2 linked regions of the Parashewanella spongiae genome follow. The protein of the gene in region 1 interacts with the protein of each later gene in a pairwise test. Links are inferred from orthologs where the notes say so. Each region holds a gene or a part of one and is shown in the gene's direction. Other genes may lie near its edges.

Region 1 (3,269 bases):
TCATGAAATTGGGTGAAGATCGCTCAATGGATGTTGAAACTATCTCAACGGGATCATTAGCACTTGATGTTGCATTAGGAGCAGGTGGTTTACCTATGGGACGTATTGTTGAAATATACGGCCCTGAGTCATCAGGTAAAACAACGTTAACATTGGAAGTTATCGCTGCAGCACAAAAACAAGGGAAAACCTGTGCATTTATTGATGCTGAGCATGCTTTGGATCCTGGCTATGCAAAAAATCTTGGTGTAGATATTGATAATTTACTGTGTTCACAGCCAGACACTGGTGAACAAGCATTAGAAATCTGTGATGCGTTAACACGTTCAGGAGCTGTAGATGTCATTATTGTCGACTCGGTTGCAGCATTGACACCAAAAGCAGAAATAGAAGGTGAAATTGGTGATTCACACATGGGCTTAGCGGCACGTATGATGAGCCAAGCAATGCGTAAGCTTGCTGGTAACCTTAAGCAATCCAATACACTGCTTATCTTCATTAACCAAATTCGTATGAAAATTGGTGTAATGTTTGGTAACCCAGAAACAACAACTGGTGGTAACGCGCTTAAGTTTTATGCTTCTGTTCGTCTTGATATTCGCCGTACAGGTGCCATTAAAGAAGGCGACCAAGTTGTTGGTAACGAAACCCGCGTTAAAGTCGTTAAAAACAAAATTGCAGCACCATTTAAACAAGCTGAATTTCAGATTTTATATGGGAAGGGCATTAATAGCATGGGCGAGTTAGTTGATTTGGGCGTTCTGCACAAGTTAGTTGAAAAAGCGGGTGCTTGGTATAGCTACAAAGGTGACAAAATTGGCCAAGGCCGCGCTAATGCTGGTAAATTTATGGTTGAGAACCCTGGTATAGCTCAAGAACTTGAAGAAACATTGCGTTCATTATTATTAAGCAAGCCATCCGCATCTGACTCTGCTACTAGCGAAGAAAATGTAGATTTAGAGACTGGTGAAGTATTTTAACCGTAGTCATGATGAAATATACGGCTTATCAAACCGCGGTTTGGCTTTTAGCCAGCCGCGATTATTCTCACAATCAAATCAAAGCCAAACTTCTTGATAAAGGATACGAAGAGCCTGAAATAGACACTACCCTTGAACGGTGTGTAACGAGTGGCTATATCGATGATGCAAGATATGCTACTGCTTTAATTAGAAGCCACATAAATAAAGGTCATGGAGTAATGCGCATTCGACAATCTCTGCATCAAAAAGGGTTACAGGCTGATATTATCACTCTAAGAATCGAAGAATCAGAGTGTGATTGGTTCGAACTTGCTAAGTGTAAAGCTCAAAAAAAGTTTGCAGATAAATCCATTGTTGATTACAAAGACAAAGCAAAGCGGATTCGTTTCCTTATGGGGCAGGGTTTTGATTATGAGCAATCTTGTTATGCTTTAACCTAGAAAAATCAGTTGGTGGCGCTCTTAAAGGCAGAGAAAATTATCGATAGCAAGGCGTGACTTGAAGTAATACCAATTACAGTAATTAATCTCTCACTCAGCAAGAGATAAAGGTTTTCAGTACAAGGCGCATGTTCGAAGTACTATATACCCTAACGGCCGCTATACAAAGCTGGCGTTCAACGCACTTCGTGCTTTTGTCGGGATAATTTAAGAACGTGCAACGCAGTAATGGAAACCTTTAGCCTTGCCCTTCGGGAGCTTGTATGCGCACACTTTGGTTTATAAAGAATACTTCACAAAATTATCTCAACGTAGCAATGTAATAACGACAGTTTGTATATCGGTAATAACTATGTTTTCATCAATTTCGTTTGTACTTTGTGCGCATACATAGCTCTGAGTTGAGCATTTAATTACTGTAACTTTTATAAGTAGTGATTCTACTTATAAAAGTTACAACGCAGCAATTGGTAATTTTAGCCAGTTTACGAATGTCAAGTATTCACTCAATGGATGAATACACTTTATGGTTTTATGGTTGAACTTGAGATATTTATCTTACTACTATGCGTCCAATTGATTTTTCTTGGTTTAACACGCGATGAAGCAGCTGAGTAGCTTATTTGATTGATTCGTTTCTATTTTGATCACTAATTAACGTCTTCATTTGTTGTTTGCTTTATTGAAACTTATCTCACTTGTCATAAATTGAATCAATCAGCATTCTAAATGTGAAATCTATGTGAGGATAAAAGCACTGGTCGTTATCCTGCCGTATATTTTAACATGCTATATGTATATAATGCCGCCCATAAATATTTAAAACGATTCATCGTTAGCCTTTCAAACTTTCCAAATGCAGGATGATTTCATGTATCAAACTACCGCATCGCTAAGAACGGCGTTTTTAGAATTCTTTGGTCGCAACGGTCACCAAATTACTGACAGTAGTTCGCTGGTTCCACATAATGATCCAACATTGCTTTTTACAAATGCGGGCATGAATCAGTTTAAAGATCTTTTTTTAGGCCAAGAAAAACGATCATACACTCGTGCAACAACCTCACAACGTTGTGTACGCGCTGGTGGAAAGCATAATGACTTAGATAATGTTGGCTATACGGCTAGGCACCATACATTTTTTGAAATGCTAGGTAACTTTAGTTTTGGGGATTATTTTAAAGAAGATGCCATTCGTTTGGCATGGGCCTTTTTAACAGAAGAATTAAAAATACCGAAAGAGCGTTTGTGCGTTACAGTTTATGAAACCGATGATGAAGCTTTTGATATCTGGAAAGATAAAATCGGTGTGCCAGTAGAAAATATTATCCGTATAGGTGACAACAAAGGCTCACAATACGCGTCAGATAACTTTTGGCAAATGGGAGATACTGGACCATGTGGCCCTTGCACTGAAATTTTTTATGATCACGGTGAACATATATGGGGCGGCCGACCAGGTACCCCAGAAGAAGATGGTGATCGTTTTATTGAAATCTGGAATCTAGTGTTCATGCAGTATAACCGTCAGCCTGACGGAATCATGGTTCCACTCCCAAAACCTTCAGTTGACACCGGCATGGGAATTGAGCGTATTGCGGCAATTCTACAAGGCGGTCATTCGAATTATGATATTGATATTTTTCAGAAATTAATTGCAAAAGCGGCCGATGTTGTTGGGACGAAAGATTTAGAAAATAAATCGCTAAGAGTGATTGCAGACCATATAAGATCTTGTGCATTTTTAATTGCCGATGGCGTGATGCCGTCAAATGAAGGTCGAGGTTATGTTTTACGCCGGATTATTCGAAGGGCTGTTCGACACGGCAACAAGCTAGGTGCGACA
Region 2 (3,415 bases), 2.0 Mb from region 1 along the record:
AGCTTGATACACATTATCAAGTGATCCGTGTTGATTTACCTAATCACGGCAAGAGTATGCACACCGATGAGCTTACTTTTGACGATATAACCCACGAATTATCAGGAATATTCAAAAAATTAAATCTAACAAAAGCACACATTGTGGGTCATTCAATGGGAGGAAAAGCTGCACTTGCTTTTGCACTTTCTCATCCTGATATGTGCTTAAGCATTACAGCTGCTGATATTGCGCCCTCCGCTTACCCAAGACGTCATGACAATGTATTTTCGGGTTTAATGTCATTGCCACTTGAGAGTATTACCGATAGAAAGTCAGCTCTAGTACATTTGATGCAATCAGGAATTGATAACCCTACGGCTCAATTTTTGCTGAAAAACCTTCAGCGCGATGAAGCAGGTTTCAGCTGGAAAATGAACCTCGACGGCTTATTTGACAGTTATGAAAACTTAATCAATTGGCCTTATCAAAATATGCAGTATTCTGGTCCATGTTTATTTATTCGCGGTGGTGATTCAAATTATGTGACCGAGGTTCACAGAAAAGACATTTTAAGCCAGTTTCCAAATACTCAAGCTAAAACAATCGCAGGTACTGGTCATTGGCTTCACGCACAAAAGCCAGCCATTTTTAATCGAATCGTCAAGGAATTTATCGACACTAGCAATACAGATCCGTTGAGCATTTCATCTGATTACCACTTATGATATATTCGCGCCTCATTTAACCCGTGAGATTGCAAGAGAGCATTAAAGATGTTGGCTCAAAACATGGAACAACTTGAAGCTGTCGGGCTTAACTTGTTTTTTGCTGCGATTTTTTTCTTTATCGGCATGGCCATTCATGATGTCCTAAAGCAAGGTAAAGTACCTAAATATGGTCGCTATATTGTGTGGCTGGTACTGTTTTTAGGCTGTACAGGGTTTATTGCTAAAGGCATGATTCAATTCTTTTGGGAATCATCAGGAATTGGTTGATAATGGCTAAAGAACAAGCAGACAGAACAACAATTGACCTTTTCGCCACTGAAAAACGTAGAGGAAGACCAAGGTCTAATCCTCTTTCACGTGATGAACAATTAAGGGTTAATAAGAGGAATCAAATCCTCCGAGACAAAGCAAACGGCTTAAAGAGAGTTGAGCTAAAGGTGTCTCAGAATTTATATGATGCGCTAACAGAACAAGCATCAGCGAATAAAATCAGTCGCAGTCAACTTATCGAGTCAATGCTCCTAGCGCATTTCGAAAGTTAATCTCGACAAAATTTATCCGTTTATTAGAACGATTATTTACGAATACATACAAAGGAAAGATGATGGCAACTGTAGGTCTATTTTTCGGCAGTGATACAGGCAATACTGAAGCGATAGCCAAGATGATCCAAAAGAAGCTTGGTAAGCAAATGGTTGAAGTTAAAGATATCGCCAAGAGCACCAAAGAACAAATTGCTGATTACGATCTTCTGCTTTTCGGTATCCCAACATGGTATTACGGCGAGGCTCAATGTGATTGGGACGATTTTTTCCCAGAACTTGAACAAATAGACTTTGAAGATAAACTTGTTGCAATCTTTGGTTGCGGTGATCAAGAAGACTATGCTGAATATTTCCTTGATGCGATGGGTATGGTTGGAGATATTGTGTCAGAGCGTGGTGGTATTATTGTCGGTCACTGGCCAACTGAAGGTTATGATTTCGAAGCCTCTAAAGGTCTTGTTGATGACAATCATTTCATTGGTTTGGGTATTGATGAAGATCGTCAACCAGAGCTTACAGAAGAACGTGTCGATGCTTGGGTTAAACAGATCCATGAAGAAATGTGTTTAGCTGAGCTAGCTGATTAATTTTTGCGCTCAACATATCAGTTGATTAAAGCGGCCTGTGTGCCGCTTTTTTATTAGGTGATTATGAACCTAAATAAATAGGTTGAATGCACAATTTATTGAAGTTAAATACAAAATTAAACAACCCGAGTTCCCCCACCTGGTGAGTACTGAACATTCATATACTTGCCAAAATCACCGCTAGTTGCGTTATAAATTTTGCAAGTAGAAACGAAGTAACGACAGTTTTGTATGTTGATAACCACTACTTGCTGCTATTCATGCCTTGCTATCAATAATTTTTTCTGCGTATATGAACGCTCCCAACCGATTTATTTAGGATGAACAACATGAAAAACGATAAAAGTGATCATTGGGATATTTTTTGCACTGTCATAGATAACTACGGTGATATCGGTGTTACTTGGCGTTTAGCAAAGCAACTTCACAAGGAATTTAATAAAAATATTCACCTTTGGGTAGATGACCTTACGAGTTTTGGTCATATTTTGCCATTACTCGATAGAAGCCTTCCTCACCAAATATGCTCAGGCATTCACATACATAAGTGGAATGATCAAACAACACAGCAATGGGTTGCAGGCGAAGTAATCATCGAAGGTTTTGCTTGTGAGTTGCCAATGATTATCATCAGCGAAATGGCTAAACAGACTCAACAATCTCCACTATGGTTAAATTTAGAATATTTAACAGCAGAAGAATGGGTCGATAACTGCCATGCCCTACCTTCTACTCATCATTTAGGTGTAAATAAGCACTTCTATTTCCCCGGTTTTAGTCCAAAAACTGGCGGTCTAATTTGTGAGAAAAATTTACTGACTGAACGAGCTTTATGGCAACAAGACAAATCTGCACAACAACAATTTCTTGATGAATTGAACATAAAGATTGATATCAACAGCAACACACAATTGATCAGTATTTTTAGTTACGAAAGCCCCGCCCTCACAGCCCTTTGTGAGCGATGGGTATCAGGTAAGAAACAAACTCACGCACTTGTACCTATGGGAAAAAGCTTGCTCAGTATTTTGCCTGTCTTTTCGACCGACATTGATACCATTACTGCTGGAATGTCGTTAGAAAAAGGAAACTTAACCCTCCACACTCTCCCTATGACAGACCAAAAAGGATATGACAAACTACTTTGGACTTGCGACATAAATATTGTTCGTGGTGAGGACTCTTTCTTACGTGCACAATGGGCAGCAAAACCATTTATTTGGCATATTTACCCACAAGATGAAAACGTTCACATTAAAAAGCTTAATGCATTTACTGATCGTTATTGTGAAGATTTAGATGAAGAGTATGCAGTAACTATCCGTAAACTGAATCTTTCATTTAATCAAGATAATGCTGATCTAACAGCTGAAAATTGGGATAAGCTCCAAAAACAGCAGCCCCATGTATTAGAGCATGCGAAGAAGTGGCCTAAAAAAGCGCTAAATGGCTCAGATTTAGCGACACGACTAGTGAATTTTGCCAAAAACCGCTAAGATCGAATCTTAATTAGAAATACCTAAAAAATAGGAACTGACAAAATGAAAACAGCTCAGGAAATTCGTACCGGTAA

The links. Proteins that work in one complex are often made in the same cells at the same time.
Region 2: the proteins of E2I05_RS05005 (region 1) and fldA interact in binary tests that used the Escherichia coli proteins (3 or more experiments, as listed by UniProt). The link is inferred for Parashewanella spongiae from one-to-one orthologs.

Annotation. Positions count from the first base shown.
Region 1 is NZ_CP037952.1:1,330,153-1,333,421, forward strand. Bases 1-2,705 are described here. They hold E2I05_RS05005 (regulatory protein RecX), read left to right. Parts: upstream 1-988; coding sequence 989-1,423; downstream 1,424-2,705. Other genes in these bases: recA (recombinase RecA), read left to right, coding at 1-980; alaS (alanine--tRNA ligase), read left to right, coding at 2,295-2,705. Also shown: more of alaS, read left to right, coding at 2,706-3,269. UniProt on the Escherichia coli protein: Modulates RecA activity through direct physical interaction. Can inhibit both RecA recombinase and coprotease activities. May have a regulatory role during the SOS response. Inhibits DNA strand exchange in vitro.
Region 2 is NZ_CP037952.1:3,353,505-3,356,919, forward strand. What follows is about bases 245-3,078. They hold fldA (flavodoxin FldA), read left to right. Parts: upstream 245-1,314; coding sequence 1,315-1,842; downstream 1,843-3,078. Other genes in these bases: E2I05_RS13160 (alpha/beta fold hydrolase), read left to right, coding at 245-707; E2I05_RS13165 (DUF2788 domain-containing protein), read left to right, coding at 756-977; ybfE (LexA regulated protein), read left to right, coding at 980-1,252; earP (elongation factor P maturation arginine rhamnosyltransferase EarP), read left to right, coding at 2,172-3,078. In the rest of the region: more of E2I05_RS13160, read left to right, coding at 1-244; more of earP, read left to right, coding at 3,079-3,338; efp (elongation factor P), read left to right, coding at 3,384-3,415. UniProt on the Escherichia coli protein: Low-potential electron donor to a number of redox enzymes. Involved in the reactivation of inactive cob(II)alamin in methionine synthase.